Regions from separate parts of the Desulfonatronum thiodismutans genome, predicted to be linked through region 3. Evidence: predicted binding sites of a transcription regulator. Region 3 holds the regulator's gene; each other region holds the start of a gene.

What was found. Region 3 encodes sigma-54, which starts transcription at its own class of promoters, with help from an activator protein. Its sites were predicted from a motif close to CTGGCACGGNNNNTGCTT; they were not measured.
Region 1: a site for sigma-54 is predicted at 2,163-2,180, ahead of GY33_RS0108430 (LeuA family protein). Genes of this name have one in related genera too.
Region 2: a site for sigma-54 is predicted at 2,359-2,376, ahead of GY33_RS0108480 (PspA/IM30 family protein). Genes of this name have one in related genera too.

What each region holds. Positions count from the first base shown of each region.
Region 1 is NZ_JPIK01000011.1:152,404-156,910, reverse strand. It holds gene GY33_RS0108440 (nitroreductase family protein) at 1-509, shown strand, start outside; gene GY33_RS0108435 (hypothetical protein) at 688-900, opposite strand; gene GY33_RS0108430 (LeuA family protein) at 970-2,109, opposite strand; gene nifH (nitrogenase iron protein) at 2,532-3,356, shown strand; gene GY33_RS0108420 (P-II family nitrogen regulator) at 3,427-3,786, shown strand; gene GY33_RS0108415 (P-II family nitrogen regulator) at 3,783-4,157, shown strand; gene nifD (nitrogenase molybdenum-iron protein alpha chain) at 4,342-4,507, shown strand, end outside.
Region 2 is NZ_JPIK01000011.1:162,839-167,345, forward strand. It holds gene treZ (malto-oligosyltrehalose trehalohydrolase) at 1-902, opposite strand, end outside; gene GY33_RS0108475 (sigma 54-interacting transcriptional regulator) at 1,168-2,265, opposite strand; gene GY33_RS0108480 (PspA/IM30 family protein) at 2,426-3,154, shown strand; gene GY33_RS0108485 (envelope stress response membrane protein PspB) at 3,206-3,454, shown strand; gene pspC (envelope stress response membrane protein PspC) at 3,451-3,828, shown strand; gene gnd (decarboxylating NADP(+)-dependent phosphogluconate dehydrogenase) at 3,842-4,507, opposite strand, start outside.
Region 3 is NZ_JPIK01000004.1:327,170-331,676, forward strand. It holds gene rapZ (RNase adapter RapZ) at 1-502, opposite strand, end outside; gene GY33_RS0102120 (PTS sugar transporter subunit IIA) at 569-1,018, opposite strand; gene hpf (ribosome hibernation-promoting factor, HPF/YfiA family) at 1,022-1,567, opposite strand; gene rpoN (RNA polymerase factor sigma-54) at 1,639-3,072, opposite strand; gene lptB (LPS export ABC transporter ATP-binding protein) at 3,136-3,861, opposite strand; gene GY33_RS0102140 (LptA/OstA family protein) at 3,858-4,421, opposite strand; gene lptC (LPS export ABC transporter periplasmic protein LptC) at 4,422-4,507, opposite strand, start outside.

The sequences.
Region 1 (4,507 bases), on a different contig from region 3:
ACGTTTTTGAAGCAATGCACACTCGGCGCAGCATCCGCAAGTTCGACCCGGACAAACCGGTCAGTGAAACGGATTTGGAAAAGATCCTGGCCGCGGCCATGACCGCTCCCAGCGCGGGCAACGCCCAGCCCTGGCATTTCGTTGTGGTTACGGATGCAGCCTTGAGGGATGAGCTGTCCCGGATCCATCCCTACGTGGGCATGCTTCGGCAGGCCCCGATCGGCATCGTGGTCTGCGCGGAACTGGCCCTGGAGAAGTACCCCGGCTACTGGGTCCAAGACTTGGCCGCGGCGGTCCAGAACCTGCTCCTGGCCGCCAGGGGGCTGGGCCTGGGCACGGTCTGGACCGGGGTCGCTCCGATCCTGGAACGGATGGACGCCGTCCGCCGGATTCTCGGCCTGCCTGGCGGCGTGGAAGCCCATGCCATCGTGCCTCTGGGCTGGCCCGCCCAGGAGTTCACGCATAAGGATCGTTTCAAAGCGGACCGGGTGCACAAGAATGGATGGTGATATTTAGCACGGATTCAAAAAACATCCGGCCGGTCACGGGACTCCCGCGACCGGCCGGTTGTTTTGGCGGAAAGCCGACTTCATCCGTCGTCATCCCATTTTATCAGGTTGACGAATAATCGAAATCGTTGCTCTCCGCGCTTCATGAAAGCGGCATCGTGAGGGATTGGTTCTGGATTTATACCGCCGCGTCGATCCTCAGACCCTTTCCGGTAGCTTCAGCCACCGCCCTGGTGTCTACGGGTTGTGCCGCGCCACCTGCCCCGGCATTGAGCTGATTGACCGCTCCGAGAGTTTTGGTGACGATATCCGCCCCCATGGTAGCGTTTTGCAGGGTCTGCGCCATCATGGCGATGCCTGTTTGACTTTGCGCTGCTGTTCCAAGTTCCATAAAACCTCCTTGTTGGCTGATGAAAAAAACGATGCCTCCAAGTCTTTATCGGACATGCGCGAGGATTCTTTAGGGGGCGTAGCATGACTCTGAGCTTGAGGCCGCGGAGTCAGCGGTCATGGCCAAGGCCCTGAACTCTTCGTTAAACAGTGGTCGAGCCAAAGCCTGAGAAAGGAGACGGACGCGGCGGGTCAAGTTTTCGATTCCGTGACTGGGCACGGCGATGCCTTGCTGGTGGGCGGCGTGGCGGACGGCTGACTTTCCGATTTTGTCGCCCAGACCCAGCTTTCTGCTTGCGCCGATTTTTTCCGGGGCATAGGGTTCGAACAGGCTTTGGTCTTTCGACAACCCTTGCAGGTGCAACCCGGTTTCGCAGGCGAACAGATCCTCTCCGACCAGGGCCTTGTTCCGGGCCAGGGGCACCTGGGCCGCCTCGGCGACCATACGGGCCAGGCGGGCGCACTGCTTCAAATCATAGCCGGCTCCCCGCCTGAGGTTCAGGTGACCGGCGACCTCTTCCAGGGCCGCGATCCCGGCCCGTTCCCCGATTCCCAGCACGGACACATCCACGCTTTCGGCCCCCGAGGCCAGGGCGGTGATGGCGTTGGCCGTGGCCATGCCGAAGTCGTCATGGCCGTGAAATCCAATTGCCAATTCGGTCCGGTCCGTGAACCAGCGTGTCAGTTCCGCCGTTTCCAGCGGCGTGAGCAGGCCCACGGTGTCTGAAAGGCGAACCCGCCTGCCTCCGCATTCCTCCACCACCCGAACGACCTGCAAAGCGAAATCCCGGTTCGCCCGGGATACGTCCTCCAGCCCGACCCCGACGAACGCCATCTCCAACTCCGCTGCTCGGCGCAATATGTTTTGAAGTCGAAGCAATAGTCCTGCCCGATCCGTGCCAAGCCGATGCTCAATGTGGGCGTCCGAAACCGGGACGCCGAACTGGATGCGCCTGACGCCCATGGCGTTCATGCGATCCAGATCAAGCAACCGTAGCGGCGACCAAACCGTAAGTCTGGTCCGTTCGGACGGATATTCCTTTCTTCCGTGCCGGAGCAGATCCTCCAGCCCGTCCTGCCCTACCCAGCCGATCTCCACTTCGTCTATCCCTGCCTGGATCAACCCGGAGAGGATGTCCCGGCGCTGGGCGTCCGAGAAGTAGACGCCGAACATCTGCGCGCCTTCGCGCAATGTACTGTCGATGAGCATATGGTTTCCTTGTCGTTGTTTCGGGCCTGACTATCACGCCCCTTGACCGGAACAAGCAGGATCGGTGCCAGGGTACGTTTACCACGTTTCCACCGCCAACCTGTAGGGGCACGGCGCGCCGTGCCCCTACGGAATTCCGTGCCCTGGCCATCACCCCGCAACATTCTCGCTAACCTGTAGGGGCACGGCGCGCCGTGCCCCTACATAATCACGGGCTCCTACAAAACCGTGGCGTCTTACAAAATTGTTGCTCACCTTTGTCGGGTCTGCATGGGAGACCAGCTGAACTCGTTTCGGCAAAACAATACTTCAAAAATCTAAAATAATTAATTTTAATTAGTTCTGGCGATTTGGTTTTCGCCTCTGGCATGCTCCTTGCCCTATGGCTTGCATTCTCAACACTCAATCTCCGGGAGGAACGTATGCGCAAGGTTGCTATTTATGGAAAGGGCGGGATCGGAAAATCCACCACGACGCAGAATACCGTGGCCGCTCTCGGCGAAATGGGTCGCAAGGTGATGATCGTAGGCTGTGATCCCAAGGCGGACTCCACCCGTTTGCTGCTCCACGGTCTGCATCAGCGAACGGTCTTGGATACCCTGCGGGAAGAGGGTGAGGACGTGGAACTGGACGATGTGCTGCTGGACGGCTTTGCCGGAACCGTCTGCACTGAATCCGGAGGTCCGGAGCCTGGCGTGGGCTGCGCGGGCCGGGGGATCATCACCAGCATCAACCTGCTGGAACAGCTCGGGGCCTACAAGGAAGACAAGAACCTGGACTACGTCTTTTACGACGTCCTGGGCGACGTGGTTTGCGGCGGATTCGCCATGCCCATTCGCGAAGGCAAGGCCCAGGAAATCTACATTGTGGTTTCCGGTGAAATGATGGCCATGTACGCGGCCAACAACATCTGCAAAGGCATCGTAAAATTCGCCGAGGCAGGCGGGGTGCGCCTGGGAGGGCTGATCTGCAACAGTCGTAATGTGGACAACGAACGGGAGATGATCGAGGAGCTGGCCAAGCGTCTGGGAACACAAATGATTCACTTCGTGCCTCGAGAAAACATGGTCCAGCGGGCGGAGATCAATCGCAAGACGGTCATCGACTTTGATCCCAAACATCCCCAGGCCGATGAATACCGCACCCTGGCCAAGAAGATCGACGGCAACGAGATGTTCATCGTGCCCAAACCAATGGAAATCGATGAACTGGAAAAACTGCTTATTGATTACGGCATCGCCAACTAGATCTCTGATTATTCGGATTAATCCGCTGTATAGTTGCCCACATTTCAACCAACCATAAGGGAGAAGCGATATGTTGATCATGGTCCGAGCGATTGTCCGGCCCGAAAGGGTGGATGCGGTTTTAAAAGCGTTGATGGATGCCGGGTATCCGGCGGTGACCAAGTTTTCCGTGGCCGGTCGCGGCAAGCAGCGCGGCATCAAGATAGGGGAGATCACCTACGACGAGATTCCCAAGGTCCTGCTGATGAGCGTGGTCGGCGAAAAGGACAAGGACTTCGTAGTCAAGACGATCATGGAAGCGGCCCGAACCGGGGAAAAGGGCGCATTTGGCGACGGGAAGGTTTTTCTCAGCCCGGTGGAGGAAATGTACACCATCAGCTCCGGGATCAAGGAAACCGAAGGCGCGGACCTGAAGGGGGTCGGGGTATGAAGGAGATCACCGCCGTCATCCGGATGAACATGGTCAACAAGACCAAGGAAGCTCTGGCCGAAGCCGGCGTGCCCGCGTTCTTCGCTCTGGAGGCCCAGGGCCGGGGCAAGGGATTGATCAATTCCGCTCTGCTCAAGGGCGCGGAAAAGGGATATGAGGAAGCCGCCGAGCTGCTTGGAGAGAAGGGCAGGCTGTACCCCAAGCGCGTTTTTTCCGTGGTCGTCACGGACGACCAGGTAGAAGACGTGGTGAGCACGATCATGGACGTGAACAAAACCGGCAAGCCCGGCGACGGGAAGATATTCGTCAGCCCGGTCTTTGACTCCGTCCGGGTGCGCACTGGGGAAAAGGGAAACAAATCCATAGACTAGCAGTCCGTTGAAAAACTCCCAATTGCCGCGTCGCCGCAAGAAAATCAAACTCTCACGTATGAAGAAATACGCTTCGACCTTGATTTTCTCTTGCTCCTTGCACTTGGGGTTTTTGAACGAACTGTCGTCATGTGAGGACTGTCTCAAAATTGAGTAGGTAAGCTAGGCCCTGCCAGGAGGAAGCATGACCACAATCACGAAGAAGAAAAAAATCGTTCAGATGGATCCAACCGATTTGGTTCAGGATCTTCTGAAAAAATATCCGACCAAGGTGGCCCGGAAGCGGGCCAAGCAGATCATGGTCAAGGAGGCCGAAGGCGCGGAGACTCCGGAAATGGGCGCCAACGTCC
Region 2 (4,507 bases), on a different contig from region 3:
AGGTGCACGTGTCGGTCCTGGGGAAGCACCTTGCTCACGGTCTGGGCCAATTCCTCCAGGATATGCACGGGACCGTCATCCTGGATGGCATGGACCGCGTCCAGGCGTAGGCCGTCAAACCGATACTCCCGCAGCCAGAACACGGCGTTGGCAATAAAAAAGTCCCGGACCTGACGCACGGAAAAATCAATGGCCGATCCCCAGGGGGTCTGGTAGGCCTCGGTGAAGAACTGGGGAGCATAGAGATGGAGGTAGTTTCCTTCCGGGCCGAAATGATTGTAGACCACGTCCAGAAAAACCATCAGCCCCAGCCCATGGGCCTCGTCGATGAGACGCCGCAAATCCTGAGGCGAGCCGTAGACCGAATCCGGGGCAAAGGGCAGCACCCCGTCATACCCCCAATTGCGGCGACCCGGAAAATCGGCCAGAGGCATCAGCTCCACGGCCGTGACGCCCAGTTCCTTGAGATATGGCAAGCGGGCGCGGACTCCGTCATAGGTGCCTTCCGGCGTGAACGTGCCCACATGGAGCTCGTAGAGCACGGTCTCCGCCCAGGGCCGCCCTTTCCAGTCCGAATTCTCCCAGGTGAACCCGGCGGTATCCACCACCTGGCTCGGCCCGAAGCCGTCCTCAGGCTGAAAGCGCGAACCCGGGTCCGGGACCAGAGTCTCGCCGTTGATCTTGAAATGATACAAGGAGCCGACCCCGGCCTCGGGAACCAAAACCTCGCGCCAGCCGTTTCCAGCGTCCGCCATGGCCACGCTCCGCTCCGCTCCCTCTCCCGTCAGGACCACGTCCACGTGTTTGGCTCCCGGAGCCCAAAGCCGAAAACGTACGCCGGCGTCTTCGAGACTCGGGCCAAAGGAACACCTTTCCAAGAAGGATCTAATCTGATTGTTCATGGTTTGCTTTCCTTGTTCAGTGCGTGAGTGAAAAAAAGCCGCTTTGTGTGGTCGTGAAGAAAATAAATGTGTTATTACCATACACAACCAATACCTGGCGGAATCCTTTACGCAACACACGGACGGATTGATAAACGGCAAGCCTTGGCTCCTAATCCATGCCTTTGCCCTCAGCCCGGATCATCCGAATGTTTTCCAGCCCACTCGGTAGGGTGACCAGATCCGCGTTCCGTGACAGTTATTTTCACCGTCACCCCACGATTCATCACTTTCTTGAGCCAGCTTCCCCCTCCAACTCAAGAGCCTCCCTATGTTTCCGGTACAGACCGCGGAATTGATGATAGCGAAGGCCGAGGATTTCAGCGGCCCGACGCTGGTTGAACCTGACTTGGCGTAATGCTTGGCGCAGGCGGCGGCGTTCCAGTTCGTCCACGGCTTCGGGCAGGCTGAGCTGTTCGGGAATGGGCTCTTCCGGAGTCCTGGCGTGATCGGTCGATGCGTCGGACAGAGGAGATCGTGGGGATGATGCTTCATGTGCTGTTTTTCCAACGGTCGCGACCCTTCCCGCTGACGGCATCGCGGCAAAAGGGTCCAGAGTCAGCTCCTTGATCACTGTCGCGTCACCGGCCCGAAACACGGCCCGCTCCACGACGTTTTTCAATTCCCGTACATTGCCCGGCCAGGAATACGTTTCCAGGGCCTTGACCACGGACGCCGACAGGCGTGGCGGTTCGAAACGGCCCAGTTCCACGGCCATCCGGGCCGCGAAGTGCTCGGCCAGCAGTACCGCGTCACCGTGCCGCTCGCGGAGCGGCGGGACGCGCAGGACTTCAAAGGCCAAACGGTCCAGCAGGTCGGGCTTAAACCGCCCCTGGGCCGCCAGGGCGACGAGATCGGCGTTGGTGGCCACGATGATCCGGACGTCCACCTCCAGGGGCGAGGAGCCGCCAAGGCGCTCCACGACTTGGTACTCGGCCACGCGCAGAATCTTTTCCTGCATGTTCAGGGGCATGGTTCCGATTTCGTCCAAAAACAGGGTACCCTTGTGCGCCGCCTCAAATCGACCCCGCCGCAACCGGACCGCTCCGGTGAAGGCTCCCGGCTCATGGCCGAAGAGTTCGGATTCCAGAAGCGATTCGGACAAAGCCGAGCAGTTCACGGCCACCAGCGGCCCCTGCCAGCGATGGGAATGGTAGTGCAACCGAATCGCGGCCAGTTCCTTACCCGTACCCCGCTCACCGACGATGATTACGGGCCGGTTCACCTTGGCCACGGCAACAATGTGCTCTTGCAAGGCTAGGAAGGCGTCTGAACCCCCCAGGGCTTCGGGTATCGTGGAGATGCTTGTGGTGATATTCGCCATAGATTGTTTCTTTCTGCCGAATAGTATCTGAGCTCGTCAAGCACCATCGCTATTCTTTTTCCGCAATACACTGAAATACCGGATGATCATATTTTGGCACGCCATATGCTTTTTCGAGAAACGACCACATCGCCCCGGAAACCGCAAGGAGGACCATAGTATGGGTATTTTCACCAGATTTCGAGATATCATCAGCTCCAACATCAACGCCATGCTGGAGAAGGCCGAGGATCCGGAAAAACTTCTGCGCCTGATGATCCAGGAGATGGAGGAAACCCTGGTAGAACTCAAGGCCTCCTGCGCCGGAGCCATGGCCACGGCGGTCAGAATTCGCCGGGAATGGGAACAGGTTGACGCCAAGGTGCTGGGCTGGGGAGATAAAGCCGCCTTGGCCGTGGACAAGGGCTACGAAGACTTGGCAAGAGAGGCTCTGCTGGAGAAACGGGAGCTGGAGGCCAAGGCAGATCGGTTGGCCGGGGAGTTGGCCGAAAGCGAGGGAATTATCGAAGGCTACAAGGCCGATATCGCCACGCTGGAGGAAAAGCTGCTCTCGGCCAAGGACAAACAGCGTCTTCTCATCCAGCGACACATGCGCGCCAAGGGCCGCAAGCGAGCCGGGCTGGATATGCGCCGGGCCGACTCCCATGCGGCCATGTTGCGCTTCGAGGAGTTCGAGCAGCGCATCGACCGGATGGAGGCCGAAGCAGATCTGGCCGGTCCCTGGGCAACCTCCTCAACTAGTCGTCAACGACAGGGGAAAAGTGAGGAGGCCTTTACGCTGGAGGAAAAATTCGCCAAGTTGGCCGCGGACGAGGATATCGAACGCGAACTGGCCTCCTTGCGCGCCAGAAACGCTGCTCCGTCCGGGCCTGACCAGACGGGGCTCTAATCGGCCTCTAGCCGGTTGCCTACTCCCCAACCACAACCAAGGAATACGACCATGATGGGTTTTCTGACCACCCTGGTTCTCGCCGGAACGGCGTTGATCATCGTTTTCTTCCTGGGCGTGATCGTACTCACAGGTATCCGCCATTTCCGTTCCGGCCCGGACGGAGGATTATCGCCGGAAGAGACCGACGAAGCCCGCATGATCCAGGAGATCTATCAAAGCTTGGAAAAACTGGACGCCCGGGTGGACAACCTGGAATCCATCCTGATGCGCCAAAACGATGAAGGTGGTCCAAAATGATCAATCAAGCGGGCCGGGATAGGCTCTACCGCTCCAGGAGCGGCATGATTCTCGGGGTGTGCAAGGGCTTGGCCCGGTACTTCGACGTGTCTCTGTTCTGGACCCGGGTCATCGCCGTGATGCTGATGTTCTTCACCGGCTTCTGGCCCCTGGTGGGCATCTACCTGCTGGCCGGGTTCCTACTCAAGCCCGAGCCCGTACTGCCCCTGAACAACGACGAGGAAAGCGATTTCTACCAGGCCTACGCCCGCTCCAGGAACGAAGGCCTATCCAGAATCAAAAGCAAATTCGACCGCCTGGATAAACGCATCCGCCGCCTGGAAAACGTGGTCACATCCAAGGAATTCGACTGGGATCGCCGATTCAGGCGGTAGGTCGAAGGTCCGATCAAACGTTATACGTCGAAGACGCCGTCTCGCCTCCCGTTCCCGTCCAGTTGGTGTGGAAGAACTCCCCTCTCGGTTTGTCCACACGCTCGTAGGTGTGCGCGCCGAAGTAGTCGCGTTGGGCCTGGAGCAGGTTGGCCGGGAGGCGTTCGCAGCGGTAGCCGTCATAGTAGCACAGGGACGCGGCCATTACCGGGGCCGGAACGCCCAGGTCCACGGCAGTTTTCAGAACCGTACGCCACGCCGCCTGAGCCCCGGCCAGGACTTCGCGGAAGTACGGAGCCAGCACCAGGTTGGCCAGATCCGGGTCAGCGTCGTAGGCCTCCTTGATTGTGCCCAGAAAGCGGGCCCGGATGATGCATCCTTCCCGCCAGAGCAGGGCGATCTCCCCGAAATTCAGATTCCATCCATATTCCATCGACGCCGCGCGCAAAAGTTGAAAGCCCTGGGCGTAGGAGCAGATCTTGGCCGCGTAAACGGCTTTTTCCAATTGATCCACTACTGCGGACATGTCGCCGTCACTGCCTTGCGAGGCAGCCTTGCCAGGGCCGGAAAGGTAGGGACCGGCCGCGACCCGTTCATCTTTGATCGCGGAGAGGAAGCGGGCAAAGACCGCCTCGGCGATCTGGGGGATGGCCACACCCAGGTCCAGGCCAACCTGGGAGGT
Region 3 (4,507 bases):
GCCATTTCTCCTGAAAAACCCTCCGCAGATCGTGGATCGAAAAGTCCGACGTATCCACCACCAAATCGGCGTGCTTGCGCAACCCCTCCAGCATGACCCGCTCCCGGAAAATGGCCTGGTCCAACCCCATGCCCTGGGCTTCCAAGGGATGAGGGCGGCGGGTGGTGGCGTAGCGCCGGATCAGCACTGCGTCCCGAGCTTCCAGAAAGACCAGCTTCGGGCGCATCCCGGCCTGGTCCATCCGCTCCACGAACTGCTCCCATTGCAGGGCGAAGTCAGATTGCCGCACATCCAGCCCCAAGGCCACCCCGGCGTACTGATCCAGCTTCATCTCATCGGACAGAGTCAGCAACTGTCCAGCCAGCCCGGCGGGCAGACCGTCCACGCAATAATACCCCAGATCCTCAAAGACATTCAGGACCGTACTTTTGCCTGCTCCGGATTGTCCGGCGATCATAACCAGACAGAGTTCGCAGGATTTTTGCGTTTGGTACGTGCTCATCGCGGTTTGTCTTTTAGTAGGGGCACGGCGCGCCGTGCCCCTACGGTGTGGACGGTTCAAATACCTTCACGCCGAGCTGAGGGCGTCCCAGAAAAGCTCCTTGTCCTGGGCCGTGAGGAAGGCGTGCCGAAAGGCCTCGTCCTTGAGCAGGCGGGTTATGGACGCTAGGATGCGCAGGTGCATCCCGGCGACCTGTTCCGGGGCCAGGACCATAAAAAAAATATGGCATGGCTTGCGATCCAGGGCGTCAAAATCCACGCCCTCGGCACTGCGCCCGACCACCAATACGATCCGTTCCAGCCCCTCCAGCTTGCCGTGGGGAATGGCCACTCCCTCGCCGATGCCCGTGCTCCCAAGACTTTCCCGGTCCTTGAGCACCCGAAAAGCCGCTTCGGCGTCCAGGCTCGGCTCCTTTTGGGCCAGCACGGCGACCAATTCCGCCAACACTTCCGCCTTGTTCCTGGCTTGCAATTCGGGGAGCAGCAAGTCCTTGCTCAAAAAATCCCTGAGGACCATCGATTAGATTCCCGGGTCGATCAGACCGAAGTCGCCGCTTTTCCGGCGGTAGATAACGTTGACGCGCTCGATGTCCGCATTAAAGAAAACCAGGAACTCGTTACCCAGGGCTTCCAATTGCATGGCCGCTTCGTCCACGGACATGGGTTTGGGCTCGAAATTATCGGTCTCCGTGATGGTCTGGGCTCGCTTGCCGGTCTCATCCTCGGTGAAGGTGATCACGTCCACCCGCGCGGACTGGCCCTTCTGGCCGCGACGATGGTCCTTGTTCTTCTCTTTGGTCTTGCGCACCTGGGCCTCAAGCTTGTCCAGGACCAGATCGATGGTGGAGTACATGTCCTCGCTTTCGGTGGTGGCGGAGAAATGCATGTCCTTACCTGTAAGGATCACCTCGGCCATATGCCGATACTTTTCCACGGAAAGGTTGACGGCCAGTTCACCCTGATCTTCAGGGCGCAGGTAGCGGTTGATCTTATTAAAGCGCTCGCGGGCGTAGCCCTTGAGGTGATTGGACGGCTCGAAATTCTTGAAAGTAAAAGTTATTTCCATGCGACACCTCCAAAGTAAAACGTTCTGGGTTGGTTTGAGGTTATTCGCTCCGTTGGGAGCATGTGGGATGGTTAAAAAATGGCCTTGCGCTTGGAAGACGACTCGATGTTCAACGCCATGCGATACTTGGCCACGGTCCGTCGGGCGATGTTCACGCCCAAGGACTTCTTTAACAGTTGTGAGATCAGTTCGTCGCTGAGCGGACGCTTGGGATCCTCTTCGGAAATCAGTTTCTTGATCTCCGCCTTGACGCTTTCCGATCCGGCTTCCGAGCCGTCGTCCATACCCAAGGCGCTGTTAAAGAAAAATTTCAATTCATATGTTCCGTGGGGGGTGCTCATGTATTTGCTCGTGGTGATCCGGCTGACCGTGGACTCGTGCATGTTGATGTCCAGGGCCACGTCCTTGAGAATCATCGGCTTCAGATGCGTCACCCCATGACGGAAAAAATCGATCTGGAACCGGACGATGCTTTCGGCGACCTTGAGCAGGGTCCGCTGGCGCTGGTACAGGCTTTTCATCAACCAATGGGCTGATCGGACCTTTTCCTGAATGTAGTCCTTGGCCCCCTTGTCGTGAACGGACAGCTCCTTGGCGTAGGCCTCGTTGATCATCAAGCCCGGTATCTCGTCTTCGTTCAGAACCACGATGAAATCGCCGCCGTGCTGGAGAATGTAAACATCCGGACTGGTGAACTGAGGGTCCTCGGAGCCAAAGCTCTTGCCGGGCATGGGATCCAGGCGCTGAATGCAGTCCAGGTAGTGTTTGATTTCCTCCATGGAGAGCTTGAACTTCTTGGCCAACGGCTTGTAGCGCCGTTTTTCCAGCTCTTCCAGATGGTCCTTGACCAGGGAAACCAGAATCGGGTCGTCCAGACCCAGTTCGTCCATCTGGATCAGCAGGCACTCCCTCAGGTTTCTGGCGCAGATCCCCACGGGGTCCAGACGTTGCATGATCCGCAGGATCCGCTCCGCCTCCTCCGTCTCGCAGCCGGCCATGGCGGCGATGTCCTCGATTGATTCGCAAAGATACCCCACGGCATCCAGGTTGCCAAGGATCACCTCGCTGACGGCAAGTTCCCGCGCCGATAGGGCCGAAAGCCGCAACTGCCACGAAAGATGACCGATCAACGTGGACTTGCCGGCCAGCCGGGCCTCGAAACTCATGCCCTCTTCCGGGACTTCCCAGTCCCGACCCTGGATCTGTCGACTGATGCTGGAAAATTCCCCCAGGTAGTCCTGCCACTCCGAATCGTGAAGCTGCCGAGGCTCCTCGACGTTTACGGACTGAAACCGATCCTCGGCGGGGTCCTTCTTCGGAGTCTCCGTAGCCTCGTCTATGCTTTCCGGCACGATCTCCAATACAGGATTTTCCAGCAATTCCTGCTGGATGCTTTCCACCAACTCCAGTCTGGAAAGCTGAAGCAGCTTGATGGCTTGTTGCAGTTGGGGGGTCATCACCAACTGCTGCGTCAACTTCAGTTGCTGGCGCAGTTCAAGAGCCATGTCGCGTTCTCGCCTCCATAATCGGACTGAACGGTTGGAAAGCCATTCCAGGTTGTTGAGCAATCATAAGCAAAAGTCCTCACCGAGATAGACCTTCCGAGCGATGGAGTCAGCCACGATGGCCTCCGGCGACCCTTCAAAAATGGCCCGTCCTTCGAAGACAATGGACGCCCTGTCGCAAATCTTCAGCGTTTCACGGACGTTGTGATCCGAAATCAACACCCCGATCCCCCGCTCCTTGAGGGACATGACAATCTCCTGGATGTCGTCCACGGCCAGGGGGTCGATGCCCGCGAAGGGTTCGTCCAGCAGCATGAATTTCGGATTGCGGATCAGGGCTCGGGCGATTTCCAGGCGGCGGCGCTCCCCGCCGGAAAGAAACATGGCCTTCTGATCGGCCAGCTTGGCGATGCCCAGTTCCTCCAGCAGGGCCTCGGCCTTTCTGCGCTGCATGACCGGGGTGAAGTCCGTGTACTCCAGAATGATCTGCAAATTCTGCATCACGGTCAGCTTTTTGAAGACTGAACTCTCCTGGGGCAGGTAGCTCAGCCCCAACCGGGCCCGCTCATGCAGCGGCCAAGTGGTGATTCGCCTTCCGTCCAGATCCACCACCCCGCTGGTGGGCTTGATCACCCCGACCAGCATGTAGAACGTGGTGGTCTTCCCGGCTCCGTTGGGACCTAAAAGGCCAACGATCTCCCCCTGCTCGACCCGAATGGAAATATCCCGGACCACCTCTTTCTGGCCGAAGCTTTTGCGCAGACTCTTGCCGGAGAGAAGGGCCTTCACCGTGCCCCCTGCTCGCGAGGCAAAAGAAACATTCCTTCCACTCGACGATCTGTGCGTCCCTGCACATCCACCTCTCTTTCTTCAACATTGAGCGTAATCACGTTGCCTTCCAATCGGGTCCCGCCTTCTTCCACCCGGGCGTTGCCCTCCAGGCGCAGGACGCCCTGGTCCACCCAATAGGTGGCCATGTCGCCGTGACCGACACGGTCTTCGTGCTTCAAAAAAACCTGGCCAAAGGCGATCATTTGTTCAATGTCCACTTGAGCTTCCATATCCTGTTCCGGAACCATGCCCTCGGGCCGGGCTTCCCGGGGAAGGGTTCGCAAAAGCACTACCAGCCGTTCCGAGCGGAGCTGAAAATTCGGTCTGTCCACCCGCACGTCCCCGATAAACTCGATCTGATGGTCGCGATGGGAGTAGCGCAACCGCTCGGCCGTGATCCGCGTCGGGATGGCCTCATCTTCCGCGGAAGAACTCCAGCCGGGAAGCAGAAACAGCGTAACCAAGACGACCAGAAACGGAACCCTCAAAAGCCGGGGCAATGAAAACCGAGTTTCCATCTACAAACCGTGTCCGAAACTGTCTTTGGCGATGATCACTTCCACTCCGCCCTCGGCGTTGACCACCCAGGTGTTCAGGTCCACGT